DNA from 3 places in the Rothia nasimurium genome. Region 2 is predicted to be linked to each of the others. Evidence: riboswitches for the same ligand, from Rfam matches in the RefSeq annotation. Region 2 holds a riboswitch; each other region holds the start of a gene.
What was found. Region 2 has a riboswitch for S-adenosylmethionine ahead of ACFP6B_RS00680 (methylenetetrahydrofolate reductase). Riboswitches for the same ligand answer to the same signal wherever they lie in the genome.
Positions count from the first base shown of each region.

Region 1: another riboswitch for S-adenosylmethionine. It lies ahead of ACFP6B_RS05185 (O-acetylhomoserine aminocarboxypropyltransferase/cysteine synthase family protein); the one in region 2 lies ahead of ACFP6B_RS00680 (methylenetetrahydrofolate reductase).
Region 3: another riboswitch for S-adenosylmethionine. It lies ahead of ACFP6B_RS01645 (nuclease PIN); the one in region 2 lies ahead of ACFP6B_RS00680 (methylenetetrahydrofolate reductase).

Region 1 covers NZ_JBHSTW010000011.1:106,703-116,401, forward strand. The annotation lists gene metX (homoserine O-acetyltransferase MetX) at 1-1,113, opposite strand, end outside; gene ACFP6B_RS05185 (O-acetylhomoserine aminocarboxypropyltransferase/cysteine synthase family protein) at 1,128-2,474, opposite strand; SAM riboswitch class IV at 2,596-2,713, opposite strand; gene ACFP6B_RS05190 (S9 family peptidase) at 2,852-5,035, shown strand; gene ACFP6B_RS05195 (hypothetical protein) at 5,044-6,084, shown strand; gene ACFP6B_RS05200 (hypothetical protein) at 6,086-6,982, shown strand; gene gatB (Asp-tRNA(Asn)/Glu-tRNA(Gln) amidotransferase subunit GatB) at 7,482-8,987, opposite strand; gene gatA (Asp-tRNA(Asn)/Glu-tRNA(Gln) amidotransferase subunit GatA) at 8,988-9,699, opposite strand, start outside.
Region 2 covers NZ_JBHSTW010000001.1:148,497-158,195, reverse strand. The annotation lists gene ACFP6B_RS00690 (MDR family MFS transporter) at 62-1,579, shown strand; gene metE (5-methyltetrahydropteroyltriglutamate--homocysteine S-methyltransferase) at 1,674-4,004, opposite strand; gene ACFP6B_RS00680 (methylenetetrahydrofolate reductase) at 4,042-4,953, opposite strand; SAM riboswitch class I at 5,058-5,147, opposite strand; gene ACFP6B_RS00675 (aldo/keto reductase) at 5,261-6,247, shown strand; gene ACFP6B_RS00670 (arsenate-mycothiol transferase ArsC) at 6,338-6,763, opposite strand; gene ACFP6B_RS00665 (Ltp family lipoprotein) at 6,866-7,891, opposite strand; gene ACFP6B_RS00660 (adenylosuccinate synthase) at 8,197-9,492, shown strand; gene ACFP6B_RS00655 (magnesium and cobalt transport protein CorA) at 9,616-9,699, shown strand, end outside.
Region 3 covers NZ_JBHSTW010000003.1:66,600-76,298, forward strand. The annotation lists gene ACFP6B_RS01635 (MFS transporter) at 21-1,337, opposite strand; gene ACFP6B_RS01640 (DEAD/DEAH box helicase) at 1,340-5,029, opposite strand; SAM riboswitch class IV at 5,180-5,307, shown strand; gene ACFP6B_RS01645 (nuclease PIN) at 5,343-5,558, shown strand; gene ACFP6B_RS01650 (PIN domain-containing protein) at 5,555-5,986, shown strand; gene ACFP6B_RS01655 (SDR family NAD(P)-dependent oxidoreductase) at 6,113-6,886, opposite strand; gene ACFP6B_RS01660 (cell division protein PerM) at 6,999-8,891, shown strand; gene ACFP6B_RS01665 (hypothetical protein) at 9,029-9,442, opposite strand; gene purN (phosphoribosylglycinamide formyltransferase) at 9,554-9,699, shown strand, end outside.

The sequences.
Region 1 (9,699 bases), on a different contig from region 2:
GCCGTCGTGGCCGCAGGGTGAGTGGATGACGGCTGGCTCTACGGGGTTGGGCAGGGAGGCTGCCAGGATGTGGGAGTCGGAGGGGAAGAAGAGGCGGTCGGAGTCGACGTAGGCGATGGTCCAGTTGCAGGTGGTGCGGGCGAGGGCTTTTTCGAGGCCGCCGCGGTCGCGGCCGAGGTCGTGGGAGAGTAGGGCTTCGTTGATAGCGAGGTAGGAGCCTGCGTCGAAGCGGTTGGTGAGTTTGGTGCCGTGGTGGTCGAGGTAGTTTTCGACCTGGTAGCGGCCGCGTTCTGCGGTGAGGGGGTGCAGGACGTTGTGGCCGTCTTGGGCGTCGCGGCCGAAGCGGAAGTGGAGTTCGGCGGCGGAGCGGTAGGTAGTGTGGGCGATGCGGCGGGCCAGGGCCAGGCCGGTGACGGGGCCGGGGCCTGGGTAGTAGTCGCCGCCGGCGAAGGCGGGGTCTTGGCGGATCGCCAGATTTTGCATGTGGCCCCAGGCGATTTGTTCGGCGGTGGCGGCGGGGCCGGAGGCGATGACGGCGCAGGAGCGGACGAGCTCGGGGTAGGTGACGGCCCATTCGGCGGCGCGGGCACCGCCGAGGGAACCGCCGATGACGTGGTGGAGGGAGGTAACGCCGAGCTGGTCGAGCAGGCGTTTTTCGGCGCGGACGCCGTCGCGGATGGTAACGAGGGGGAAGCGGGAGCCCCAGGGTTTTTGTTCGGGGTCGATACTGGCCGGGGCGGGTGAGGCTGGGCCGGTGGTGCCGTAGCAGCCGCCGAGCATGTTGGGTGAGATGACGAAGTATTTGTCGGTATCGATGACGCGGCCGGGGCCGACGGCGGTAGGCCACCACCCGGCGGCTTCGGCGGCCTCTCGGTCTTGCTCGCTGGCGTCCGCCCCTACGCGCCCTGCCGAGACGTGGGTGTCACCGGTCAGGGCGTGCAGGATCAAAACGGCGTTGTCGCCCGCCTCGTTGAGGGTTCCCCAGGTTTCGTATCCGATGGTGACGTCGGGCAGTACTGCCCCTGATTCGAGGGTCAGATCGCCGACTTTGGCGTAGGTGAGGACGCCATCGGTGCGGGTGGGGGTGGTCTCAGCGGGGCGGGCGGTCGTCATTGGGCTACCTTTCCTTAGCGGATGGCGGTGAAGCCGAGTTCGAGGTCGGCGAGGATGTCGTCGATGTGTTCGATACCTACCGAGAGGCGGATGAAGGCGGGGTTGATGCCGATGGCTTCAAGCTCTTCGGTGGTGGACTGGCTGTGAGTAGTGGACGCCGGGTGTACGGCCAGCGAGCGCACGTCACCGATGTTGACCAGCAGGGAGTGGAGGGAGAGGGAGTCCACGAATTTCTGGGCGGTTTCGGCGTCGGCGTCCTTGAGGGTGAAGCCGAGGACGGCGCCAGCACCCTTGGGCAGGTACTTTTGAGCCAGTTCGTAGTAGGGGGAATCGGGCAGGCCGGAGTAGGTAACCGATTCGACCTGGGGGTGGTCTTTGAGGAACTGGGCGACTTTGAGGGCGTTCTCTACGTGGCGTTCTACGCGCAGGGAGAGGGTCTCAAGGCCGATGGCGATGTTGAAGGCGTTGGTCGGTGAGATGGAGGAGCCCAGGTCGCGCAGTAGGGAGACGCGGGCTTTGAGGATGTAGGAGAGGTTGACTCCGAAGGCACCGTCCGCACCGAGGTCGCGGGCGTAGACCAGGCCGTGGTAGCTTTCGTCGGGCTGGTTGAAGAGGGGGTACTTGTCGGGGTAGGCGCCGTAGTCGAAGTTACCGGAGTCTACGATGACGCCGCCGACCGAGGTGCCGTGGCCACCCAGGTATTTGGTGGCGGAGTGGATGACCACGTCAGCACCGTGCTTGATGGGGTTGAGCAGGTAGGGGGTGGCAATGGTGTTATCGACGATGAGGGGTACACCAACCTCGTGGGCTACACCCGAGATAGCTTCGATGTCGAGGACGTCGCCGCGGGGGTTGGGCAGGGTTTCTGCGTAGAAGGCCTTGGTGTTCTCGCGGGCTGCTGCTCGCCAGGACTCGGGATCAGCAGGATCGTCAACGAAGGTGGTTTCGATGCCGAGGTTCTTGAGGGTGTACTTGAGCAGGTTGAAGCTGCCGCCGTAAAGGGAGGGGGAGGCAACGATGTGGTCCCCGGCCCCGGCAATGTTCAGGATTGCGAAGGTGGACGCTGCCTGGCCGCTGGCCAGCAGCAGGGCACCGACGCCTCCTTCGAGGGCAGCGATACGGTTTTCAACGGCTTCCTGGGTGGGGTTGTTGATGCGGGAGTAGATGGGGCCCAGCTCTGAGAGGGCGAAGCGGCCTGCTGCCTGGGCGGAGTCCTTGAAAACAAAGGACGTGGTCTGGTAGATGGGTAGGGCACGGGCGCCGGTTGCTGCGTCGGGTTCCTGGCCTGCGTGAATCTGCTGGGTTTCGAACTTCCAGCCGGCGGGGTTGGAGGGGGTGGGAACGGTGTTCTCGGTGGTCATGCGGTTACTCCTAGGGAGGTCGTTGTTTCAGTGTTCAGTTGAAACGGGCCGCATGCCGTATCTTCCGCCTGGGTAAGGAGGAAAAGAATCTGATGCCCTCACAGAAGATAGAGGCACATCGGTCCCGCGCTTGCGTACCTGGTTCTCGGTGGGTACGCCCGGTCATCACCCAGGGCACCCCACCGCGAGTGGAGGGTTGCCGACCAGCTAGCTGGGGCTTAGCGCTGGTTCTCTTGACCTGTCTCTAGTCTGGCTGGCTCACCCGGGGAGCGTCAAGAAAGAGCTCTAAAGTTTCAGCATGTGTCCTTGTATTGCGTACGTTACGTTCTGTGAGCGTCATTTAGAATGGTGGGAAGCGAGTTTTTACGAAAGGGCTGATGATGTCTCTGACTCCTCCTCTTGCCAAGCGTGTACCCGTTGAGCGCACCCATCACGGTGATACTTTTGTTGATCACTATGAGTGGTTGCGCGATAAGGAAAGCGCCGAGGTTCTAGAGCATCTACGCGCTGAGAACGCCTTTACCGAGGCGGTCACAGAAGACCAGCAGCCCCTGCGGGACGCTATTTTTGAAGAGATTAAGGGGCGCACCCAGCTCACCGATATGTCGGTGCCCTCGCGCCGCGGGGCCTGGTGGTACTTTAACCGCACGGTTGCCGGTGAACAGTACCCGGTCATGTGCCGCGTCCCCGCCCTTACAGAGGGCAGCGTTGAAGAGCGCTACCAGCCGCCGGTCGTCCGCCCCGGTGAGCCGCTTGACGGCGAGCAGGTCGTGCTGGACTGCAACGAGTTTGCCCGCGACATGGCCTTTTTCTCCCTGGGTTCCTTCCAGGTCACCCGCGACGGCTCCCTGCTGACCTTCGGTGTTGATGACTCGGGCGATGAGCGCTACACCCAGTACTTCAAGAACCTCGACACCGGCGAGATTCTGGAGGAAAAGATTGAGGACGTCTTCGCTGGCGCCTTCTTTGCCTCCGGCGCTAAGCACCTGATCTACTCGGTAGCTGACGAGTCCTGGCGCCCCTATGAGGTGCGCGCCCACGCTATCGGCACCAGTGCGTCTGAAGATTTCGCCCTCTACCGCGAGGACGACAACGGGCTCTGGCTGGGGGCCGGCATGTCGTCCTCCCGCACCCACGTGGTCATTACCTCTTCAAACTCCGAGTATTCAGAGACCCGCATTATTAACATCCACGAGCTGGGCCAGCTAGAGCCCACCCTCATTATGAAGCGGGACGCCGGCATCGAGTACTCCACCGACGTCATCGACGTGGAGGGCACCGGCTACCTGGTCATCGGCCATAACCACGAGGCTCCCAACGGCGAAATCGTGCTGGCACCCCTGCGGGAAGAGTACGTACCCTTTGCCGACTTCAAGGCCAGCTGGATTCCCCTGGTGCCCCACCGCGCGGACGTCCGCCTAGAGGGTTTCAAGTTCTCCCGCAACCATCTTGTGCTCATGGCCCGCGAGAACACCACCGTTAAGGTATTCGTGGCCCCCCGCGCCGCTGTCGCCGAGCAGGCAGCTTCTGCCCACCCCCAGGGCATTGGCCTCTACGAGCCCGGTGGCTTCACCGAAGAGCTCTACACGTCAGCCTTCTCCGGTGTGAACATCATGTCCCCGGTCATCCGCCTGAACTACACCTCCTACCTCACCCCCAGCAGCGTCTACGACTACTTCCCCGATACCGACGACCTCGTGCTGCGCCGCCGCACCCCCGTCATCGGCTACGAGCCAGAGAACTACACCGCCTACCGCATGTGGGCACCGGCAGCGGACGGGGCCATGATTCCGCTCTCCGTCATGCACCGCGCCGACCTCGATAAGTCGCGGGAAAACCCCGTGATTCAGTACGGCTACGGGTCCTATGAGTCCTCCATGGACCCCTATTTCTCTACTGCCCGCCTCAGCGTGCTGGACCGCGGCGTCATCTTCGTCGTTGCCCATATCCGCGGTGGCGGCGAAATGGGCCGTGCCTGGTACACCGAGGGCAAGAAGCTAGCCAAGAAAAACACCTTCACCGACTTCATCGACGCCACCGACTTCCTGGCTTCCCAGGCCTGGGTGGACGCTGCCCGTATCGGCATCATGGGTGGATCAGCCGGCGGCCTGCTCATGGGCGCCGTCGTCAACATGGCCCCCGAAAAATACGCGGCCTGTCTGACCCAGGTACCCTTTGTGGACGCCCTCACCACCATTCTCGACCCCAACCTACCGCTCTCAGCCCTGGAATGGGAAGAATGGGGCAACCCCATCACCGACAAGGAGGTCTACGACTACATGAAGTCCTACACCCCCTACGAAAACATCCGCCCCGTCAAGTACCCGGCCATCGCAGCTGTTACCTCCCTCAACGACACCCGCGTCTTCTACGTCGAACCGGCCAAGTGGGTAGCAGCCCTACGCGAAACCATCGACCCGACCTCCCCCACTCCCCTGCTCAAAATTGAGATGGACGGCGGCCACGGCGGCGGCTCAGGCCGCTACACCGCCTGGCGCGAAATCGCCTGGGACTACTCCTTCCTGCTCACCCACCTGGGTGCCACTAGCGTCACGGAGTAAACCCGCCCATGCCCCCGTCCGCTGATCTAGTTGACCTGACCCCGCGCGTCCCCCACGAAATCCTGCTCTCCCTGCTGAATAAGCCTCCCTACCGGGAAAAGTGGATGCGACACGTGCAAAGACGCCGGGGTAACTCCATCAACCAACGAGCCGTAGCTACCTTCATCGCCTACGAGCTTTCTGACTACCTGGACCAGGACATCGACCCGGCCACCATCAAAGACCGGGTCTCGCGCGCCCTGAACGGCGAAGCGATTTCGGGCGCCACCGCCCACATGTTCATCACGGCCTTCGAGTTCACCTCGGCCGAAGCCAGAGAACTGCAGCGGGCCCTCTCAGCCCACAGCCTCAGCCGCAAGCTCGCCCAGCGGGCAGAGACCCTCACCAGCGCCGAACGCACCATCGACACCCGCAACTACACCTCCCTCTCCACCCTGATGGACGGCCACATCGACCGATTCGGGTTCATGCGGCACTTCGTCGTCACCGAGATTATCCGCTCCGAAATCGACGAACTCACCCTCATCTCCCCCCGGTTCGAATCCACCGACTCCACCGTCACCCTCATCGAGGGCGGCGACCTGGTCTCCATGAACGAGCACGAACGCGCCCACATCCACCACCCGGAAAACACCATGTGGCAGCTCGCTATCAAGCCGCCTGCCCCCGTCCGCTACGGCCAGGTACACCAGATTCGCTACCGTATCGACCTTAACATCGACCCCATGCTACTGGAACAAGAAAAATGCAACTACGCCTCGCTGGGCCCCTTCACCCCGGCACGGTTCAACGTCTCCCTAGCGCTCACTTTCGATGCGGAGCCCTCGAATATGGTTCAAAAAATTTGGTCCCACACCATGAAGGACGAAAGCCTGCTAGAAGTCGTTGAGCTCCCCTCCCAGCAGCGCTACTCCATGAGCTTCCCCATCGCCGAAGACACCGTTTTCGCCTACTTCTGGGACGCCGACTACGAGGGTGCCATCCGCCACTACCACGGGGATGACCCCGCATGGCTCTCCCGCCTCACCCCCGCCGACCCCACCTCATAGCATGTCTACTACACCCCACTCAGACTCAACCACCCAGCTGGTCAGCGCCCTACTCCGCTCAGAGCTCTTGGAACCCTATGTGCGCGACACCTGGGAACGCTACATCCACCACGAAAAACTGGGCGAAGCCAACCCCTTCTCTATCAGGGCTATCGCCCGCGCCATCAGCGCCCACCAGCACACCGTCTACGGCCTAGAAATCCCGCCCCACAAGTACAAAGACCGGGTGCGCCGCGCTATTACCGGCGAGCACATCAGCAGCGAAACCATCGACCTATTCAGCGAAACCTTCGGCTTCGACGAACGCACCCAAAAAGCCCTCCACAAGGCAGCCACTCAAGGTTTCGACGACTCAGAAACCGTCCAGTTCCTCCGCACCAACCCCCAGGTGCTCACCTCAAGCTGCTACCTCGACATTCAGCTTGACCCGGCTGCTCCCGGTGACTTTACCCTCAACGCCACCTACACCCTGCTCAGCCTCGAATCAGGCTGCTCAGCCTTCGTCTTTGCCCTGCCCCAGGGGCAAGAGCTCATCTGCACCAACCGCCATTTTTCGGTATCGCGCGTGAGTGAAGACCAGGACTGGGTCTTCACCCCCACCAGCTTCATCCCGCCCCTACAAACCTTTATGCTGCGTTTCAGCGTCCGCGGCACCGCCCACCCCCAGGCGGACGGCAGCTACCAGCTCCTTTTACCCTTCACCCACCGCAGCTACTCCGCAGCCATCAAACTCACCACAGCAGGCAGCCCCCTAGCTGTGAGCTTCACCGAGCAGGCCTCTGCCGGGAACTCCCCTATCACCACCAGCTGTGCTGAAACCGTCACCGACTACCTCTCCCACTTCTACCCCAGCCTCAAAGACACCACTCTTGCCCTCAACTGGGCCCCCGCTACCTAAGGCCCTTTGTTTTCACCCAAAAATTTTTGCCGCACAATAAAACTGCGATATAAGCGAGACGTGGGAGAACATAACCTAAAGGTGTAAGGTTTGGTGGATGTGGTAACCATCTTTCCTTACACTCGATGATCTAACCGGTGTTCGAGACTCAGAGCTTCTGAAAAGAACATCCCGCCCCTGGTGCATGTTTTTCGCTCCTAGTTTCCCCCCTCTGTACTAGTGTGAGGGTCTCTCACCGTGTTAAATCGAGACCCTAGGTAGCTTCAGTGCGATTTTTGCTACCTAACCTAGCGGTCGGTTAGTTTTCCCTAGTGCGCCGACCGTTCACCGGGTAGAGCTCTTTACCCCAGAGCCCTACCCGCGGTGCAAAGTAATAAGGCGCCCCTCTTTCCCAGAGCGGGCGCCTTCTTTGTACCCTTTCCCCTCCAGGGCAAGAAAAACCGGGCGCCCTCCCACAGGGGAGAACGCCCGGTCAGTAGCTTGACCAGAGAAAAGGGGGTTAGCCCTCGACGCCCAGCTTTTCGAGAATCAGCTCGCGCACGCGTCCGGCATCTGCCTGACCGCGGGTAGCCTTCATAACCTGGCCGACGACGGCGCCAGCGGCCTGCACCTTACCGGCGCGAATCTTGTCGGCAACATCGGGCATAGCGGCCAGAGCCTCGTCGATAGCGGCAGTCAGAGCCGAATCGTCAGAAACAACGGCCAGGCCGCGCTTCTCAACGATTTCAGCCGGGGTGCCCTCGCCCTCAATGACGAAGCCCAGTACCTGACGGGCAATCTTATCGTTGATCTTCTTACCCTCAATCAGCTGGTTGAGCTCAACGATGGTAGCGGCGGTTGCACCGGTTTCGGTCAGCTCAACCTCGCGCTCCTTGGCAATACGGGCGATCTCGCCCATCCACCACTTACGAGCAACTGAGGCGGGAGCACCGGCGGCAACGGTCTCTTCAATGGCGTCCATAGCACCGGCGTTGACCACGTCGCGGAACTCTTCGTCCGAGAAGCCCCAGTCGGCCTTCAGACGGCGGCGGCGCTCGGCGGGAGGCTCGGGCAGCTCGGCGCGCAGGCGCTCAATCCACTCTTCGTCGGTGACGACCGGAACCAGGTCGGGCTCGGGGAAGTAGCGGTAGTCGTCGGCGTCAGACTTGGGGCGACCGCTGGTGGTCTCGCGGGTGTCTTCGTGCCAGTGGCGGGTTTCCTGAACAACCTTCTCGCCAGCTTCGAGGACAGCCGCGTGACGCTGAATCTCGTAGCGCACCGCACGCTCGACCGAACGCAGGGAGTTGACGTTCTTGGTTTCTGAGCGAGTACCGAACTCGGTGGAGCCCTTGGGCATGAGCGAGACGTTGGCGTCGCAGCGCACGTTACCGCGTTCCATGCGGGCGTCGGAGATACCCAGGTTCTTGACGATTTCGCGAATGGCAGCCACGTAGGCACGGGCCAGTTCGGGGGCCTTGTCGCCCGCACCCACGATGGGGCGGGTCACGATTTCAATCAGGGGAACACCGGCACGGTTGTAGTCGACCAGGGAGAAGTCTGCACCCTGAATACGGCCAGCGGTGCCACCCTTGTGGGTCAGCTTGCCAGCGTCTTCTTCCATGTGGGCACGCTCGATGTCGATGGTGAAGACGGTGCCGTCCTCCAGTTCAACGTCCAGGGACCCGTTGGCGGCGATGGGCTCGTCGTACTGGGAGGTCTGGAAGTTCTTGGGGGTATCGGGGTAGAAGTAGTTCTTGCGGGCAAAATGGCTAACGGGCGCAATCTCGCAGCCCAGTGCCAGGCCCAGCTTGATAGCTGATTCAACAGCCTTACCGTTGACCACCGGCAACACACCGGGCAGGCCCAGCGAGACGGGGGTGACGTTGGTGTTCGGGGTATCGCCAAACTCGTTGGGGGCGGCGTCGAACATCTTGGTCTTGGTGTTGAGTTCTACGTGAACCTCGAAGCCGAGTACGGGGTCGTACTTCTCCATGGCTTCTTCAAAGGACAGGATTTCGTCAGACATTTACTTAGCTCCCTCGAAGTCGAAGTCACGGATTAGGGCGGCGGTATCGGGCAGCTGCTCGTGCAGGTAGCCACCCCACTTGGCGGTCAGCAGGGCTTCTAGACCAGCACCGGCGCGGTAGAGGCGGGCGTCCTCGTGGGCGGGGGCGGTGAACTGGATACCGACGGGCAGGCCGTCCTCATCTGCCAGGCCACCGGGCAGGGAGAGGGAGGGTACACCGGCCAGGTTGGTGGGGACGGTGGCAATATCGCCCTTGTACATGGCCATGGGGTCGCCCTTGGTCTTCTCACCCAGCTTGTAGGCGGTGGTGGGGGCGGTGGGGCTGATTAGCACATCCGCTACCTCAAAGGCCTTGGCGTAGTCGCGCTGAATCAGGGTGCGAACCTTCTGGGCTGAACCGTAGTAGGCGTCGTAGTAGCCAGCTGACAGGGCGTAGGTACCCAGGATGATGCGGCGCTTGGCTTCTGAGCCGAAACCGGCGGCCCGGGAGGCTCCCATGACGCGCTCAATGGTGACGTTGCCTTCTTCGGGCAGCTTGCGCAAGCCGAAGCGGACGCCATCGTACTTAGCCAGGTTGGAGGAAACCTCGGAGGACATAATCAGGTAGTAGGCCCCGATCGCTTCCTTGACGGAGGGCAGGGAGACCTCAACAATCTCTGCACCGGCTTCTTTGAGCAGCTCCAGGGACTCGTTGAAGCGGGCCATGACACCG
Region 2 (9,699 bases):
AGGCAGGTGTGAGCAAGACGCTATATACGCTCTCCACGGCGAAGAGTAGGCTTAAACGCCTATGTCTTCTACGCAAACACACTCTCACCCCGAAACCGGAGCGCACGCGGTCACCGAACCGGCTGCGCACACCGCATCAATGCCCGCCGCCCATAAACTAGAGCGCCAGGAGTTCCTGCTCCTGGCCATTATGGTCATCGCGGCCTTCGTGCTGATTCTGAATGAAACCCTGCTGGGCGTAGCCCTGCCCGACATCATGTCAGACCTGAACATCAGCGCCTCCACCGCTCAGTGGACCTCCACCGGCTTCATGCTGACCATGGCAGTCGTAACCCCGGCTTCTGGCTTCATCATCTCCCGCTATTCCATCCGCACGGTCTTCGTGGGCGCTATGGCCCTGTTCTCCCTGGGTACCCTGGTGGCTGCCATCGCCCCCGGCATTGCCCTGCTGCTGGTCGGACGCGTGCTCCAGGCAGGCGGTACCGGCGTGATGATTCCGCTGCTGATGACCACCATGATGCGCCTGGTTGCCCCCAGCAAAATCGGTCAGGCGATGGGCCTTATCGGTATGGTCATTTCGGCGGCGCCGGCTGCTGGCCCCACCGTCTCAGGTCTTATTCTGAACGCCGCTAGCTGGCGCTGGCTCTTCTGGCTGATCCTGCCTATCGGCATCATCGCCTTGGCGATTGGTCTGCGCCTGGCCCCGGCCGAGAAGCCCGAGGGTAGCTCGCAGAAGCTCGATGTCTTCTCTATCGTCCTCTCAACCCTGGGCTTTGGCGGCCTGGTGCTGGGCCTATCGTCTATGGGCGGCGATTCCTCCCACGGCGGTGCCCACCTGCCGGTTAACCCCTGGGTTATCGTGGCTGTCTCGGTTGCCCTGCTGGCCGTATTCGTGCGTCGTCAGATTCAGCTGCAAGATCGCGGCCCCTTCATGGACCTGCGCATCTTCCGTGCCCGCCCCTTCACCCTGACCGTCATCATGACCTCCCTGGGTATCGGCGTCATGCTGGGCACCGCAATTATGATTCCTCTCTACGCCGCAAACGTCCTGGGCATGAGCGCCCTGCAAACCGGCCTGATGCTGCTGCCCGGTGGCGTGCTCATGGCGGTGCTGAGCCCCGTCGTCGGCCGCCTGTCGGACCGCTTCGGCGCCCGCACCCTGGTCATCCCCGGTGCCCTGCTCTTTAGCGCCTCTATCTGGCTAATGAGCACCTTCAACACCCAGACTCCCGTCTGGTACCTGGTGGCCACCTACATGCTCATGACCTTCGCCCTACCGCTGATTAACACCCCCATGATGTCCCTGGGGCTGGGCTCTCTTGATCACGAACTACACGCTTTCGGTTCCTCGGCCATGACCACCTTCCAGCAGGTATCCGGTGCCGCAGCAACCGCCCTCTTTGTGGCCCTGCTGGGTATCGGGTCGGCTGCCCACGGCGGTACCGGCGTAGAGGCCTACATGGCCGGTGTGCACCTGGCCTTCCTGGTAGCAGCCTTCATGTCGCTGGGCTCTATCGTGGTGGCCCTGCTTCTGCCTGCCGGCAAGCAGGCTGCCGGAAGCGCCCCCATGGCCCACTAGGGTCGCATCTGCGCTTCACGGGTGCAAGGACGCCGCCACCCACCCTCCTGCCAGACGGCAGGGAGGGCGGGGGCGGCGTCCTTTTTGCTTACCCCTAGACCGCTACGGTGAGGCTGGCTCGTACAGCCTCGGTAGCGGCAACCAGAGACTCGATGGAAGCCTTGGTCTCCTTGTAGGCGCGGGTCTTCAGGCCGCAGTCGGGGTTAACCCAGAGCTGACGGGCGGGGATATGCTCCAGGGCAGTAGCCAGTAGCTTCTCGACTTCGTCGACCTGGGGCACACGCAGGGAGTGGATGTCCCACACGCCGGGGCCGATGCCGCGGTCGAAGCTCTCGGGTACGTCGGCCAGTAGCTCCAGGCGGGAGCGGGCTGCCTCAATCGAGGTGACATCGGCGTTCAGGGCATCGATGGCCCCAAAAATCTCGTTGAACTCCGAGTAGCACAGGTGGGTGTGAATCTGGGTGGAGTCGGCAACCTGCGAGGTCGCCAGTCGGAAGGCACCGACCGACCAGTCGAGGTAGGCAGCCTGATCCTCGGCACGCAGGGGGAGCAGCTCGCGCAGGGCGGGCTCATCCACCTGAATGATGCGGGTGCCTGCGGCCTCAAGGTCAGCAATCTCATCGGCTAGGGCCAGCGCAACCTGGGTTGCGGTCGCCGCCAGAGGCTGGTCATCGCGCACAAACGACCAGGCCAGAATCGTCACCGGGCCGGTGAGCATACCCTTGACCGGCTTATCGGTCTGCTGCTGCGCGAAGCTAATCCACGGCACCGTAAAGGCCTCACCGCGAGTACCCGCACCGCTACGCTTCACATCGCCCCACAGAATTGAGGGGCGGGTACAGCGCGACCCGTAGGACTGCACCCAGCCGTGCTCGGTCGGCGCAAACCCGTCGAAGTTCTCCGCAAAATACTGCACCATGTCGTTACGCTCAGCTTCACCGTGCACCAGCACATCCAGCCCCAGACGCTCCTGGAAGTCAATCACACAGCGAATCTCCTCCCGCAGATGAGCATCGAGCTCTTCCCTGGTCAGCGCACCCTTGCGGTAGTCCGCCCGCAGGGAACGAATATGACCGGTCTGCGGGAAAGACCCGATGGTGGTAGTCGGCAGCAGGGGCAGGTTCAGATCCTCCTGGGCCTGCTGACGCACCTGAGCGGACGCGCGCTCGTAGTTCTCGGGGGTAATGGAGAGGGTACGCTCGCGGATGCAGGGGTCGTTGACTCCGCTGGACTGGGCACGCGCTGCGAGCGCTGCCTTGGCCTGCTCAACCTCGGAGGCGATAGCCTCGGGCCCCTCAGCGAGCCCCCGAGCGAGCAGGGCAACTTCGCTGACCTTCTGGTGGGCAAAGGCCAGCCAGCTGGTGAGCTTCTGGTCGAGCCCGGTTTCCAGGTCAAGGTCGTAGGGCACGTGCTGCAGGGAGGTCGAGGTCGAGACGGACGCCGCTCCCACCGCCTGCAGGGTGTGGAGGGAGGCCGCCAGGTCGTTACGCCAGATATTGCGGCCGTTTACCACACCTGCCACCAGCAGGGGAGCCGAATCGCCGCCGAAGAGGCGGGTGAGGGCGTCCTGATCATAGCCGGTAGATACCAGGTCAAGGTGCAGGGCCTCTACGCCCGAAGTGGCCAGGGGTTCTAACAGACCGGCCAGGTTGCCGTAGGGGCTAGTGACCAGCAGGGAGGGGCGGTCAGAGAGCTGGGTGAGCTCCCCGTAGGTCTTCTCAATGAGCTGCGCCAGCTCGGCTTCACTCACAGCCTGGTCGGCACCCAGGGCGGGCTCGTTGAACTGAACCCAGTGCACACCGCGGCCGGCCAGGTGGGCGAGCAGATCCCGGTAGAGGGGCAGCAGGTCTGCTAGACGGTCGAGGGGTGCGAAGTCGGCGGGGGCGCCGTCCTCGGCTTTTGCCAGGAGCAGGTAGGTGAGGGGCCCGGTGATGCTGGGGCGGGCGGACGTCCCCGCCGCCTCAGCGGCTGCCAGCAGGTCGTCGAGAGCTTCAGTGTTGAGGGTAAAGCCGGTGATCGGGCCGATTTCTGGTACCAGGTAGTGGTAGTTGGTGTCGAACCACTTGGTCAGCTCCAGCGGGGGCAGGTGCTCGGTGCCGCGGGCTAGGGCGAAGTAGCCGTCCAGGTCGATCAGGCCGCGGTCATCGCGTACCGACTCGAAGCGGGTGGGCAGGGCGGTGAAGAGGCGGGTGGTATCGAGTACCTGGTCGTAGAAGGAGAAGTCCGCGGGAATAGCGTAGTCGTCGGTCAGGCCGCGCTCGGTGAGGGTGCGGTAGGCGTCCTGCTGAATCTTCTGGGCGGTCTGTTTCAGCTCGTTCTGGTCGGACTTACCCGCCCAGTAGGCTTCAACAGCGCGCTTGAGTTCGCGGCGGGCGCCGATACGGGGGTAGCCGGTGATGGTTGCGGTGGGGAAAACGGTGGTCATGGTGGTGTCTTTCTATAAGGTCTTTGGGCCGATATTTTTAGGCGTAGGTCAGTTCGGCCAGGGGGTTTTCAAAGCGGGTGCTGTAGCGGGGCAGGTCAACCCGCTCGAGAACATCCAGCACCGCTGCGTGTTCATTGAAGGTGTAGAAGTGGATGCCGGGGGCACCGGCGTCGAGGGATTCTTGGAGCAGGCGGACGCCGAACTCCACCCCGATACGGTGCCTTTGGGCGTCCCCGCTCGCGGTTTCCAGGTTGTAGGCCAGCTGCTGGGGTACGGGCAGGCCCGCTAGTGAGCAGAGGGTGGTGAGCCTGCGCAGGCTGGTCACCGGCATGATGCCCGGAATCAGGGGCAGGGTCACCCCCGCGGTTCGGGCCCGCTGCACCAGGGATTCGTAGCGGGTCGCCTCAAAGAAAACCTGGGTAATAGCGAAGTCAGCCCCCGCCCGCTCCTTGGAGAGCAGAATTTCAATATCCTGCAGTTCCGAGCTGGATTCCGGGTGCCGGGAGGGGTAGGCAGCCACCCCCACCGCTACGCGTCCTGCCGCTAGGTGGGCAAAATCCTGGGTCTCCACCCGGCGGATGAGGTCAACCAGGGACCGGGCAAAGGGGATGTCGGGAGCCTGCGTGCTGCCCGGCGGCAGGTCACCGCGCAGGGCTAAAAACCCGCGGACGCCGATCGCCAGAATGCGGCGAACAGCAGCTTCCAGCTCCTCGGCGGTGTGCCCTACACAGGTGAGGTGGGCCAGGGGAGTGAGCCGGGTTTCATGAACCAGATGGTCTAGTAGGGCCAGGGTTTTCTGCTTACGAGCCCGGTCACCGGAATAGGTCACCGACACATAGTCGGGGTTAGTGGGTGCCAGCTGGTCGATGGTCGTCAGCAGACTCTCGCAACTGGCAGAACTTCGCGGTGGGAAGAGTTCGTAGGAGAGCGCCGGTATATGGGTACTCATGGTTTCCTTACAGGTCGTTGGGTAGACCCGAAAGAATGCGGTGGCCGCTCCCACTGGTGGCGGGAGGGCGCCACACAGTGCGGTGGGTGGACCGCTGGTGATGCACTCTATCGGTCCTAGCAGGAGCACCTTTCCCGTCAGGGTGGTTGCTGCGACGTCATCGAGCTAGGTCTCTCGGTCGCTCTGGATAGATTTGATGGTTCTACACTAAAAGCGCAGGTGGGGCGCTGGCAAGAAACCGCCGCTCTGTGTAGCTTTTTGACTCTGTGTCGGGTGTGTTGAGACACATGACAGTAATATGACGGGTATGAGCATTGAATACCGTCAACTGGGAAAAAGCGGCCTCACCGTTTCAAATGTAGGCCTGGGGTGCAATAACCTGGGCCGCGCCAAAACCGCCACCGAAACGCAAGCTGGAACCAACGCCGTCCTCACCGCTGCCGTTGAAGCCGGCATTACCCTTTTCGATGTCGCCGATATCTACGGGGCTGAACCGGGTATTTCTGAAACCATGTTTGGGCGGGCCCTGCGCGAGACCGGAATCGACCGCGATGAGATTGTGATTGTCTCCAAGTTCGGCATGGATATGGGCGGGGCTAACGGCACCGACCACGGGGTGCGCGGCTCCCGCCGGTACATTATGCGGGCGGTTGAGGCGTCCCTGAGTCGCCTGGGCACCGACTACATCGACCTCTACTTCCACCACACCCCCGACCCCGCCACCCCCATCGAAGAAACCCTCTCAGCCCTGGGCACCCTGATTGAGCAGGGCAAGGTGCGCTACATCGGGTCGTCCAACCACACCGGCTGGCAGATCGCCCATGCTGAGCACCTGGGCCGGGCCCTGGGGCACCGCTACATTGCGGCTGAGAACCACTACAACCTGCTTGACCGCCGCGCTGAGCTTGAGGTGCTGCCCGCCGCCCGCGAGTTCGGGTTGGGTGTACTGCCCTACTTCCCCCTGGCTAACGGGCTACTGACGGGTAAGTATTCGCGCTCTTTTGCTCCTGCCGACGGGCGCCTGACCCGCATCAAGCCCGACATCTTGGACGGCGCTAACTGGGACCAGCTTGAAGCCTTCTCAGCTTTCGCCGCTGAGCGCGGCCTGACCGAAGTACAGGTCGCCTTCTCATGGCTGGCCCAGCAGGAGCCGGTTTCCTCTGTAATCGCCGGGGCCACCACCGAAGACCAGGTGCGCGCTAACGCGGCGGCTATCGTCCGCCGGTTCGACGCGGACGAGCTCGCCCTGCTCGACGAGATTTTCCCGGCACCGCCGAAGGTGGCGCTCTTCTAACCCACCCCATACAGCAAACGACGCTCCTTCCCTCTTTCCCGCAGCACTCCGGTGCGTGGAAAGAAAGATGGGGCGCCGTTGTATGCCTAACTAGGGGGTGAGCTCAGCCAGCAGGGCACGGACGCGGGCGTCGATATCGTCCCGAATCAGGTTCATGCGCTCAGCCCCCTCAACTCCATCGTGGGAGGGCTCAACGGTATTCCAGCGTTCGGTCTTAGCCAGGACCTCCTCGTCCGTCGTTTCAAGCTGTGCCGCCCCACCCAGAATGACGATACGGTCAGCAGCAGCCAGGTCGTCGGCGCTGGCAAACTTGGGCGTACCCTTGCTCATATCCGCACCGATTTCAGCGAGCGAAGCGGCAGATTCAGCGTTGACCGCGCTGCCCACCGCAGCCTTGGTGCCTGCGGACGTCGCCCGCACGCGTCCTTGCGCATGGAGGTTCATCAGGGCCTCAGCCATCTGAGACTTGCCCTTATTGGACTGGCAGATAAAAAGAACGTGGGGGATAGAAGTCATAGCTCCATCATAGGGTTCATCAAGAACTTCTACCTACACAAAAGCCCGCACTGACCCTATCTCAGCGAAGGGGGCAGGGCGGGCTTTGATATTTTTCTAGTTTTAGAGATTGTCGATGGCGTACTGGGCCTGTTCGGGGGTGAACTGGCTACCGTACTCACTGGTCAGCTGATCGAAGAGGCGGGCGTCGCTCATCTCAGAGATTTCCAGGTAGCTACGAGCGGCATCGAGAGCTTCCTGGTTCCAGTCTGCATTGACATTGTCAACCGCGTACTGTGCCTGTTCAGGGGTGAACTGGCTACCGTACTCGCTGGTCAGCTGATCGTAGAGACCTGCGTAAGAGAAATCAGAAAATTCGATGTAGTCTTCAGCGGCTTCAAGAGCTTCAGCGTTCCAATCAACATCGCTCAGGTTATCCATAGCGTACTGGGCTGCTTCAGGTGAATACTGGCCGCCGTACTCGCTGGTCAGCTGATCGTAGAGGCCAGTGTAGGAGAAACTGCTGAACTCTAGATAGTCACGGGCTTCGGCAAGAGCGCTCGTGTAATCGCGGGGGATATCCCCGGCAGCAGAGGCGGTCTGCTGGGAGGCTTCGGCAGATGGTGCGTTAGAAGTAGCAGGGGCAGAGGCAGTGACGGCCGGAGCAGCAGAACTTACCGGAGCAGATGCGGTTGCTGACGGGCTAGCTACCGCTGACTCAAGCTCCTGCAGGCTCTGCTGGAGCTCGGGGTCGTTAGCAATAGTATTGAGGGCAAAGAAAAACAGGACGATACCTGAAATCACTGACCCGATAACCGAGAGCACAATGGCGATAATCGAGGTGACTTTTTCCTTGTTCTTCTGAAAAAGTCCAACAATACCGGTCACAAAAGCCGCAAACAGCAAGAGCCAGCCAAGGACGGCAACGGCGGGAATGCAGCCCAAGATAAAGCCGAGAACGCCCAGGCCCAGAGCCACCAGGCCAACCACATTCTTAGGCTTTTTGCCGTTAGGTTGCTGAGGTGCGGCGTAGGGGTCCTGATAGGGGTACTGGCCCGGTGCGGCATAAGCCCCGGCAGACGATGCTGGTACTCCGGGCTGATCGGGCTGAGAAGACGGAGTGTTAGGTGTGTATGGGTTTTCGCTCATACCTACCAGTTTAAAGACATTCTGAGTAAGCTCTGACTACAAGTCATATTATTTCTTAGTGCTTTATTGGTGCCCTCTACCTAAGTCCTTCCAGCACACCTGTACATCTTCTAAAGTACCGTCCGGCGTCCGCCCACCCTCTACCGCTAGTAGCGCAAAACCTGGAACACCTGCCCAAACACAAACCACCCTTGCTATCCTTAAGAATGGTGTGCCCTGCGTCCGCGCCGTCTGCACAGGCCGCGCAGCCCCACCCCACCGCCGTGAAACCCGGCAGGTGACCACCCTATTCAGGAGTAAGACTTATGCCAGCAATTGTGATTGTAGGCGCCCAGTGGGGCGACGAAGGTAAGGGCAAAGCAACCGACCTGCTCGGCGGCCGCGTCGACTACGTCGTCAAGCCCAACGGCGGTAACAACGCAGGCCACACCGTCGTTGTCAACGGCCAGAAGTTTGAGCTCAAGCTCCTTCCCGCCGGCATCCTCTCAGAAAACGCTGTACCCGTTATCGGCAACGGCGTGGTCGTCAACCCCGAGGCCCTCTTCGAAGAAATCGACGGCCTTGAAGCCCGCGGGGCAGACACCTCCAAGCTCAAAATTTCAGCTAACGCCCACCTGGTAGCGCCCTACCATCAGACCATGGACAAGGTCACCGAACGCTTCCTCGGCAAGCGCGCCATCGGTACCACCGGCCGCGGCATCGGCCCCACCTACATGGACAAGGTTGGCCGCCTAGGCATTCGCGTGCAGGATATCCTCGACGAGTCCATCCTGCGCCAGAAGGTCGAAGGTGCCCTGCGCCAGAAGAATGAACTGCTGGTCAAGGTCTACAACCGCCGCCACGTTGAGGTCGAAGAAATCGTTGACTACTTCATGAGCTTCGCCGACCGCCTGGCCCCCATGATTGTTGAGTCAACCCAGCTGCTGAACAAGGCCCTGGACGAAGGCAAGACCCTGCTCATGGAAGGCGGCCAGGCCACCTTCCTCGACGTTGACCACGGCACCTACCCCTTCGTCACCTCATCCAACCCCACCGCAGGTGGCGCCTCAGTCGGCTCCGGTGTTGGCCCCACCCGCATCTCCCGCGTCATAGGTATTCAGAAGGCCTACACCACCCGCGTGGGTGCCGGCCCCTTCCCCACCGAACTCTTTGATGAAATGGGCGAATTCCTGCGTACCACCGGTGGTGAGTTCGGAGTGAACACCGGCCGCCCCCGTCGCTGCGGCTGGTACGACGCGGTTCTGGCTCGCCAGGCTGTGCGTATTAACGGCTTCACCGACCTCTTCATCACCAAGCTCGATGTGCTCACCGGTCTGGAGAAAATCCCTGTCTGCGTAGCCTACGACGTGGACGGCGTTCGCTTTGACGAGATGCCCATGACCCAGTCAGACTTCCACCACGCCAAGCCCATCTACGAGTACTTCGACGGCTGGACCGAAGACATCACCGAGGCCAAGACCCTCGATGAACTGCCCGAGAATGCCCGTAAGTACCTGGAGAAGCTGGAAGAGATTTCCGGCTGCCGTATCTCGGCTATCGGCGTCGGCCCCGGCCGCGAGCAGACCATCGTGGTGCGCGACCTGATCGACGAGGAGAAGTAGGGCGGACGTCCGCGCCCCTTCCCCTGCACCGGGTAGGTACCATCTAAATCAGAAAAACCCACCAACTAGGTGGGTTTTTCTGATTTAAATGGTCTTTTCTGTAGAAGGACTACGATAGACACCATGCCCTTACTCAACACACTCAACCACACCACCGGGGCCGTCACCGGCTACGACTCCCTCACCGACCTCGCCCAGGCCTTCACG
Region 3 (9,699 bases), on a different contig from region 2:
GCCCCTGACTAGCGCGACTTCTAGGAGTCAACGATAGGCTGCTGCCGTGTTTCGGGGATAGGCTCCGGTACATAGCGCCAGAGGGCAGGTGCCGCCAGCGTTGCTAGGGCGATGGTGACCATCACCAGGGTTCCGCCGATGACCGCAGCTAAGGGGGAGCCCACCAGCTCGGCGGCACCACCCACAAAGGCCATGCCCAGGTTGGGGCCGCCCGCAACCGTGATGATGAAGAGCCCCTGTAAGCGTCCGCGCAGGGCGTCGGGGGTGGCTACCTGAATAATGGTGGAACGGTAGACCGACCCCAGGGCGTCTGCCCAGCCCATGAAAGCCAGCGCCGCAAAAGCCAGGCTGAGCGGCAGTAGGTTTTCGGTGATGGAGGCGCTGGGCACCCGCCCCTCATAAGCCCAGGCGATGAGCCCGAAGGCGATAAAGCCCAGCCCCCACCCGGTGTAGCTGAGGGTGAGGAAGCGCCCCTGGCGGCGGACGTCCTTAAGGAAGCCCGAGAAAGACACCCCGATCAAGGCACCCACGGGGCCGGCAGCTAGCAGCAGGCCGGCCCCGGCTTCACCGCCGCCGAAGGTCAGGGCCGCCAGGGCCGGGATGAGCGGGCGGGCCTGGGCGAAGAACATGCCGAGTAGGTCCACCACAAAGGTCATACCCACGACCGTGTTGCGGCGGACGAACCCCAGCCCCTCGCGGATTGAGGTCAGGACGGACGGACGCGCCGCCCCGCTCTGCTCCGGGAGCATGGCTGGGAGCCGGTAAAGGGCCCAGATGCCAACGGTCATCGCGAAAACGTTGATGGAGTAGGTGAGTTGGTAGCCGACGGAGGCTACGAGCAGGCCGCCGATGAGGGGCCCGGCGCTCATGCCCAGGGTGCCTACCGACATCATGAGGGTGTTGGCTGCCGGGAGTAGGCGGGGTTTGATGAGGCGGGGGATAATGGCCCCGCGGGCTGACTGGTTGATGGGCTGGAGCAGGGATTCTGCGGCGATGAGGGCGTAGAGTACCGCCACACTGTGGATGTTGAGCCAGGCGTGTAGAGCGATGAGTACGGTGACGCCCCACATGCCGAGGGTTGCTGTGAGGGCGACCTTGCGCCGGTCGTAGCGGTCGGCGATCACACCACCGTAGAGTCCGCCGATGACCAGGGGCACCACCGATACTAGACCCACCAGGCCCACGGCTCCGGCGGAGCCTGTGAGCGCGTAAATTTCGAGGGCGATTGCCACGCTGGTGATGGCAAAGCCGATGGTTGAGAAGAGCCCGCCGAGCCAGATGCGTCTGAAGTCGGGGGAGTAGGTGAGCGGGGTGAAGTCCATGAGAATTTTGCCCACGGTTAATCTCCTGTCTTCTCTGAGGCGGCACCCTGACCGGCGTCCGGTTCTGGGGCAGCCAGCAGGTCGCGTATCTGGGCGGCGGTGAGCTGGGAGGCAAAGAAGGCCCCCTCATCGACCACCGCGTCGAAGAGGGCCGCCTTGGATTCTTTGAGTTCCATGACCTTCTCTTCGATAGTGCCCGCTGAGACCAGTCGGTAGACCATGACGTTCTTGGTCTGCCCGATGCGGTGCACACGGTCAACGGCCTGCTGTTCGGCAGCCGGGTTCCACCAGGGGTCCATGATGAAGCAGTAGTCGGCGCTGGTCAGGTTCAGACCGAAGCCGCCTGCCTTGAGGGAGATCAGGAAGACGGGGACGGTGCCCGACTCGAACTCTTCGAGTAGCTCCCCGCGGTTGCGGGTGGAGCCGTCCAGGTAGAGGAAGGGGATGCCCATGTCAGAGAGCCTGCCCGCGACCTTTTTGAGGTAGCCGGTGAACTGGCTGAAAATCAGGGCCCGGTGGCCGTCGTGGATAATTTCGGGCAGGTTCTGCTCCAGGTAGTCCAGCTTGGACGACTCCACCCCGGCGTAACGCTCGGCGTCAATCAGGGTGGCATCCAGCGCCAGGCGGCGCAGGGTTGTGAGGGACTGGAAGATGGTGAAGCGGTTCTTGTCGATGTCTTCCAGTAGGCCCAGGATCTTCTGGCGCTCGCGCTGCAGGTGGGTGTCGTAGGCCCGGCGGTGGGCCGGGGCCAGGGGCACATCGATACGCATATCGGTCTTCTCGGGTAGGTCGGCGGCCACCAGTTCTTTGGTGCGGCGCTTCATGAGCGGACGGATGCGGCGGCGCAGTCTGCCCAGGGCCTTGGTTTCTTCACCGGATTCGATGGGGGTGGCGTAGACGTCCTTGAAAGCGCGGGCGGAGGGGAAGAGGCCGGGGGCGGCGATGGAGAACATGGACCACAGTTCCATGAGGTTGTTCTCCATGGGGGTGCCGGTCACCGCAATCTTGACGCGGGCGGGCAGGTCGCGGGCGGCCTGGTGGGCCTTGGTCTTAGCGTTTTTGACGAACTGGGCTTCATCGAGCACCAGCCCCTCGAAGGGCTGCTGGCTGCCCAGGTCAAAGTAGTGTTCTTCGTCGATGCGGAAGAGGGCGTAGCTGGTTACCACCACGTCGGCCGAGGCGACGGTATCGGCCAGGCGCCGCTTAGATTTCCGTACCGACTCTTCAACGCCGACCACCCGTAAGGAGGGGGCAAATCGTTTGATTTCCCGCACCCAGTTGGGCACCACCGAGGTGGGGGCGACCACCAGGAAGGGGGCGGACGCGTCCGCCCCGGCTTCCGCCCCACCCAGCTGCCCGGCGGCGTCCTGCCTCTTCTCCTGGGCGTGCAGGAAGAGGGCGATGGTTTGCAGGGTCTTGCCCAGGCCCATGTCGTCGGCCAGCACGCCGCCTAAGCCGTGCTCCCAGAGGAAGGCTAGCCACTGGTAGCCCTCCACCTGGTAGGGGCGCAGGGTGGCCTGTAGGCCGGTGGGCACCTCGGCGGGGGAGTGGTCATCGAGGTTGAGTAGGGCTGAAACCTGCTCGTCCCAGGCGGCTACGGTCTGGGTTTCGGCGGCGAGCTCTTCGAGTTCCTCCCACAGGCCTACCTGGTGGCGGTTGATTTCGAGCGGCCCGGTTTTATCGGTGAGCTGGGCGGCTTCGCGCAACAGCTCTTGTAATTTCATGAATTCGGGCCGGTCAAGGGCAAAGTATTGGCCATTGCCCAGGAGCAGGTGGGTTTGGCCCTTGGCCAGGGCAGCAACGACCTCTGAGAAGGCCACATGCCAGTCCCCGACCTTGATAGCGACACCCAGCCCGAACCAGTCGCGGCGGCGGGTGTCGTCCACAGTGACGATGATTTCGGGGGCTTCGTCAAGCTCACGGAACTCAGGTTTTGGGCCCTTGATATCGACCCGCACACCCTCAATCTGCTCGTAGTCGGGCACATAGGTTTCGAGCAGGGTGCGGGTGCCCCAGTTCTCGGTGTAGTGGCGGGTGAAGGGCACGCCGGGGCGAATCTTTTTGACCTCTTTGAGCACCCGGTACTCGTGGGCGGTATCGCGCACATCGGCCCGGTCTTCGCCGGGGTAGCCCAGGGCATCGAGCCTGAGAAAGTCGCTGTCGTCGCCGGTGGGATTGACCGGGTACTCCCAATGCCAGGCGGTGTGGGCGGTGAAGGGCGGGCCCGGCTCGTCAAAGGCAATGCTCAGCACCAGGGTGGGCATACGGACGGCAGGCAGCTCAAGATCTTCGCTGCTCGTTGAGATGGGCAGTGCCCGGGTGAGGGCAGGGTAGTAGTCGGCGAAGAAGGCGGGGACATCGGTAGCCGGAACGGTGACCGGCTCACCGGATATCAGGGATTCGGCAACCGCATCCAGCGGCTCAGCTAGGGGAATGAGCACCAGCTCGGAGTCGGCGGTGAGCCAGGAGGGGCGGTCCGTGGGCGCTACGTCCTCAGCCTGGGCCAGAGCCGAGGGCAGGGTGGACTCCCAGCGGGCAGCGGCCGCAGCCTTCACATAGGTCTCCTGGGCCGCCCCGCCCAGGGCGATAAAGCCCTGCCGGTTATTGCCCAGCTTGTGGGTAAAACTAGCGGGCAGGATGTAGGCCCCCCAACGGAGCAGGGGAGTCAGGCGCAGGGCATCGGCGGACGACCCCCGCTCGGGTACCGGTTCAAGGGCCAGTTCAACCTGGGGAGCGCTCGCGATAGTCAGGCCGGTTTCTTTGCCGTCTAAGAGGATAGACAGGCCCACCTCGCTAGCAGATTCCAGCATCTGCCAGAGCAGGGAAGAATCCACATTCGAGATAGAAGCCCAGTCGCGGTGGGAGGAATAGATGGACTGGGAGCCCCGAATCACCGCGTAAAACTCATTGAACCAGGCCGCGTGCTCGGGGAGCAGGCCGGTTCCCGCCGACCCGGCGGCAGAACCCGAAAACTTCTCCCAGCTCAAACCGCCCTTAATCCACTTGCCGCGGGCACCCATCATCAGGGGCCGGGCTTCAAGCGATACGCGGGGCGCCCCGATGTTCTTGGTCCACCCGTACTTACCGGGCACCACCAGGCGCAAATCAAGGGCACCGGCCACCCGGTGATTGCGGCTATCGTAGCTGGGGCGGGCAGCAAGAGAATGGGCCAGGGACCGCCGCCAAGCCGGTAGGGACTGCCCAGCCCGAGCACCGGCGTCCGCCTGCTCCTCGGTACCGGCACTCGCCTGCTCGCCCCGGTGTTCCCTCAGCAGATCTGCAGCCCGCTGCAGGCCCACCGTATCGGCCATCTCCAGGATCTCCTGCACCTTCTCGTCGGCGCTCGCTGTGGTCTTCCAGGTACTTGAGGACGCCGTCATAGCCCGCTTAGCCTTGGCCGTACGGTCGATTGCGGTCAGCATCAGCGCCACCGCATGCTTGCAGTTATGGGCCACCGGGCAGGAACAGGTCGCCGAAAAAGCATAGGAGCCCGCGGTGACCTCCGCAGGGAAAGCCACCCGCGCGGTGTAGGGAGCAGAACCAGAGCCAGCCACCTGCCCCTCCAGCACCCGCGCCTGCTCGTCATAGGTGTAACGAATGACATTACCCTCCCGCATATACCGCTGCCCCCGCGTGTAGGCACCAGAGCCCACCTGCCGAATAATGGCGGGGGCTGTCACCGGGATTTCAGGGAAAGAAGTAGACACAGGCACACCTTCACAACAGAGCAAATACCTAGTCTTCTAGCGTATCGCACCGCCTTACCCACAGCGCCCACGGGCAGGTTCGTCACAGTAAGAAAAATTTCTGAGACCGGTGTTTACAGAAGCGCCAACAGCGAGTTATGCTTTTACCAGCTTCAAGAGATTCAACTGTCAAGCTCCGACTTTGGTTGAACGCCAACCCCATGTTCACGGGTGGCTCGGATGACGAAGCGGTCTGCATCGCGCATTTCGGCGCTGTTTGGTGCAGGCAAGAGCAAGTTTCGAAAGGAATGCGCACTTTACGCGCAACGACGGCATGTCAAACGCTCGACCTCACGCCCACCGTCCTCACATCACCGTTCAGAAGAACATCTCTGCTGCCTCTGTACCCGCCCGCGGCGGCTACACCGCAATGAGCATCCAGGACTACACCCGCATCTCCAACGAGCGCAGCGAATTCCTCAACTTCCTGCTGGCCCCCAACCCCAGCGGTATCCCTGCAACTGAGTACGGTGTTCTGAAAGCTGCATGAGCCAGGTAGGTCTGCTTCTCGATTCCGATGTCCTTGCCGAGATCCGCAAGGCCAACCCGCACCCGCAGGTAGTGAACTGCCTGCGCCGCCGCTCCTACCGCACCATGTACATCTCGGTGCTCAGCCTCGGTGAACTCAAGGGGCTTTACCCCTACCCAGAAACCGAACGCTGGCTCGCTGAGCTCATGGACCGCTTCGACTCTCACGTACTAGAAGTCGACGCGAAGGTATCACTGGAGTGGGCCGGACGCCACGCCGAGAAGCACCTCCACCTGGTGGGTGGGCAGCGCCCCGCCCCCCTCGCCACAGCAGCCCTTGAGGGCCTGATGGCTGCCACCGCGACCGTCCACCAGCTTGAGATTATTTCGAGCAAGGCCGAGATTTATAAGTCCTGGGGCGTCCCGGCGGTGGATCCCTGGGAAGACTAGAGCCCGTAACATAGGTTCCACAGGCTCACGCTCGCTGCCGACCCTCTCGCTGGTTCGCTGACGCTCACGAGCGATTCACGCCAGCCGCCGAGCCAGCAGCTTCGCTGTGAGCCTGCGGAACCTTATCTAGTAGTCTCGCGTCCGCGCTATCGCAGCTGCCACCAGCCGGCGGGGTAGTGCCCGTGAGGCTGTAACCGCCAGCTTGTAGGGTAAGGACGGCACACAGATCGGCTTCCCTGCCGTCACCGCAGCGATACCTTCGGCAACAACCCGTTGGGGGCTCAGCCACAAAAAGTTCGGTAGGCTGGGCTCGCCCTGGCCCATGGCGTCGTGGAACTCCGAGCGGGTTAGGCCCGGGCATAGGGCCGTCACATGGATACCCCGATGCGAATACTGTAGATGGGCCGATTCTGAGGCCACCACGAGGAAACGTTTAACTGCCGAGTAGGTGCCGCCGGGGGTAAAGGCTGCCACTGAGGCAACGTTAATAATGCGGCCCCGGCCGCGCGGCAGCATGGCAACAATCGCCGTGTGCATGAGCTGGAGCGGAACCCTGGCCAGCACGTCGACCTGGTCAAGGTGGCGTTCTACAGGTGCTGCATCAAAGCTCTTGCCGAGCCCGAAACCCGCATTGTTGACCAGTATCTCAACGGGGCACTCAACCTGCTGTAGGCGCTCAACTAGGCGGGTGACGTCCTGCTCCACCAGCAAGTCGGCAGGGATTACCTCAATGTCCACCGCGAACCTGTCGCGCAGCTGGCCTGCTAAGTCTTCTAGAGCATCGGACCGCCGGGCGGTGAGTATCAGGTTGTACCCGGCTGCTGCATACTGGTGGGCGAACTCGGCGCCGATACCTGCTGAGGCGCCGGTAATCATCACATATGAAGTTTCACTGCTCATGGCTCCCACTCTACCGCCGGGGCGAGCTGGGCCGGTTATCTTCACCGCACTCTTACCCTGTTTACCGGCGCCATCAGGCACACAACAGAGAAACATGACATGATGAAAGACGATGAATACCACCGCTCACCCCAAACGTTCCCTCCCTATGCCCCTGTGGCTGCAGGGCTCAGTTGAACTTGCCCTCGTGGCGCTGGCCTCCTACCTCACTGTCGTCCTGCTCCTGGTGGCGGTCTGGTACACCAACGGCTTCAACAGCAGCGGTACCCTAGCCGGTGCTGTCTCTGTGGCCGGGCACCTGTGGCTACTGGTTCACGGCGTGCCCCTGAACATGAATATCCCCGAGCAGGGGGTCTTCTCAGCGGTGACCGGAACCATGAGCCTGGTACCCCTGGGCCTCACTCTGATCCCCCTAGCCCTCTGCTACCGCTCCGGCCGCCGCCTGGCCCGCGCCAGCTACGAGGGCCAGTTCTGGCAGCCCCTGGCCGGTGGTCTTCTCGCCTACGCCGTAGTGGGCGCCGGGGTGAGCCTGCTGTCCACTAACGACTTCTTCTCCACCTCACCCGCTCTCGCGGCCCTGGTACCCCTCTGGGTAGCGGCCCTGGGTATCCTCCTGGGTGGGTATGCCGAATCGCGCTCACTGGCCGCCATGATCGGTGTGAACGCGGCCGACTGGGTCAAGAAGTTCAGCCAGTATTCCCGCTGGGCAGGCTCCTATGTCTGGGCCCTGCTGAGGGCATCCCTGGTGAGCGTGCTGGCCTTTGTCGCCGGTGGTGCCCTACTACTTGCCGTCACCCTTTTCTGGCACTGGGACGACGTCGTCTCCCTTTATCAGACCCTGCACGCTGGTGCCGTCGGCGGCCTAGCCCTAACCCTGCTGCAGCTGGGTCTGCTCGTGAACCTGGTGGTCTACTCCATGGCGTGGAGCTCCGGCGCAGGCTTTGCCCTGGGCACCGGAACCTCCGTTGATCTGACCGGCACCAACGTGGGGGTCATGCCCTCCCTGCCGGTGCTGGGGGCGCTGCCGCACGCGTCCGAACCCTGGGGATACCTGGCCCTAGCTGTTCCCCTGGTCGCCGGTGCCCTGGGTGGCTGGTGGTTCTTCCGCGAAGGGGAAAACCACTTTGACGAGTGGCTTTCCCTCAAGATTCGCTTCCGCTGGCTGTCCTGGCCCCTCTCGACTCTGGGGCTTGCTCTCCTGACTCTGCTGCCGACCTTCCTGCTGACCACCCTGCTGGGCTGGGCTGCTAACGGGTCGTTGGGGCTGGGTCGCTTCACTGCTATCGGCCCGCACCCCCTCATCTTTGGGGCTTTCTCTGCCGTGCTGCTGGCTGTTGGCACCATGCTGGGGCTGGGCCTGGCCCACCTTCTGGTGCGCGACACCTCCGGTGAACTGGAGCGCTTTGCCCAGGCTAAGCCCACCCGCGAACAGAAGCGTGCCGCCCGCGCCGAGGCCAAAGCCCAGAAGGCAGCGGCCCGCGCCCAGCGCAAGGCAGAAAAGGCAGGGGCTGACCAGCCGGACGCTGCCGGGCCCGATACCGAGCAGGCCAGCCAAGAGCAGGAAGAGGCGGATTCTCAGGACGCCGGGGAAAAGACTCCCGCTGAGGGTGGGTCGGTTGCGGCCTCCAGCGAGAAGGGCGCCGCTACGCTGGCGCTAGCCCGTATTCTGGCCGACCGCGAGCAGATCCAGCCTGCCCAGAGCGATGAGCCCGCCGATAGCGATGAGCCCGCCGATAGCGATGAAGCTGCTACTGAAACTGACGAAGTAGCGCCTGAGAATGAAGCTGAAGATATCGCACCTAGGGCAGAAGAACCTGAAACTGTAACCGCTACTGAAGCCGAAGAGTCTGCTCTTGCAGAGCCCGAATCAGCTGATGCTGTCCCCGCAGAACTTGCTGTGCCCTTCCGGGCCGTGGTCAAGCGTCCTAAGTCCCTGCGTGCCCGCCGCCAAAAACGCCTTGAAGAGCTGGCAGACGGCACGGGTAAGGAACCTGAGACTCAGTAAGAGGTGGCCCAGACTCGCAGCGACGCTGCTGGCTCGGGGCTGGCGTGAATCGCCTTGTGAGCGCTAGCGAACCGGGCGAGAGGGTCGGCAGCGAGCGCGAGTCTGGGCCACCTTTGTATAAGGTAACTACTCACAGCCTACTGCCCCATAAGCTGCTGCAGCAGGCCGTCGCTCATTTGCGAGGTGCACTGCTGCTGGCGGCTCAGGGTCACAGCCTGCTGCAGGCACTCCGCGTAGGCGATGGTGGCGTCCACAAAAATCAGCTGAACCAGCGCGGCGAAGCCCAAAAAGAGCGACCAGAGCATCACCATGACCATGAGCACCACCGAAAAGGCGGGGAACTTAGCTCCCACCATTTTCACCAGGGTCACCGTGGCAAGAGTGCAGGTCAGCACTGCCAGAGCCGCTGTTACCGCGGCAAACCAGCCCGGGTAGGAGGTGCTAGCCACCGTAGCAACCATCGCCAAAAACGACAGGCGGGACCACACCTTGATATTCTCAAGCACACGGTCAGAGGGCAGCTGGGCAGAAGGACGCACGGTGTCAGACATACCTACCACCTTACCGCGCTCTGCCACCCGCCTCACACAGCACAAACTGCTGGCGTCTCAGCATGAAAACGCGGCAGTGTGTTGGCGCTCGCATGCGATAAACTTTTCTGTATGCGCATTGTGGTGATGGTGTCCGGATCGGGCACAAATTTACAGTCCATCCTTGACTCCGTAGCAGCCGGCGACCTGAACGCCACGGTCCTGGCCGTGGGTGCCGACAAGCCCTGCCTGGGAATCGAACGAGCAGAAGCAGCCGG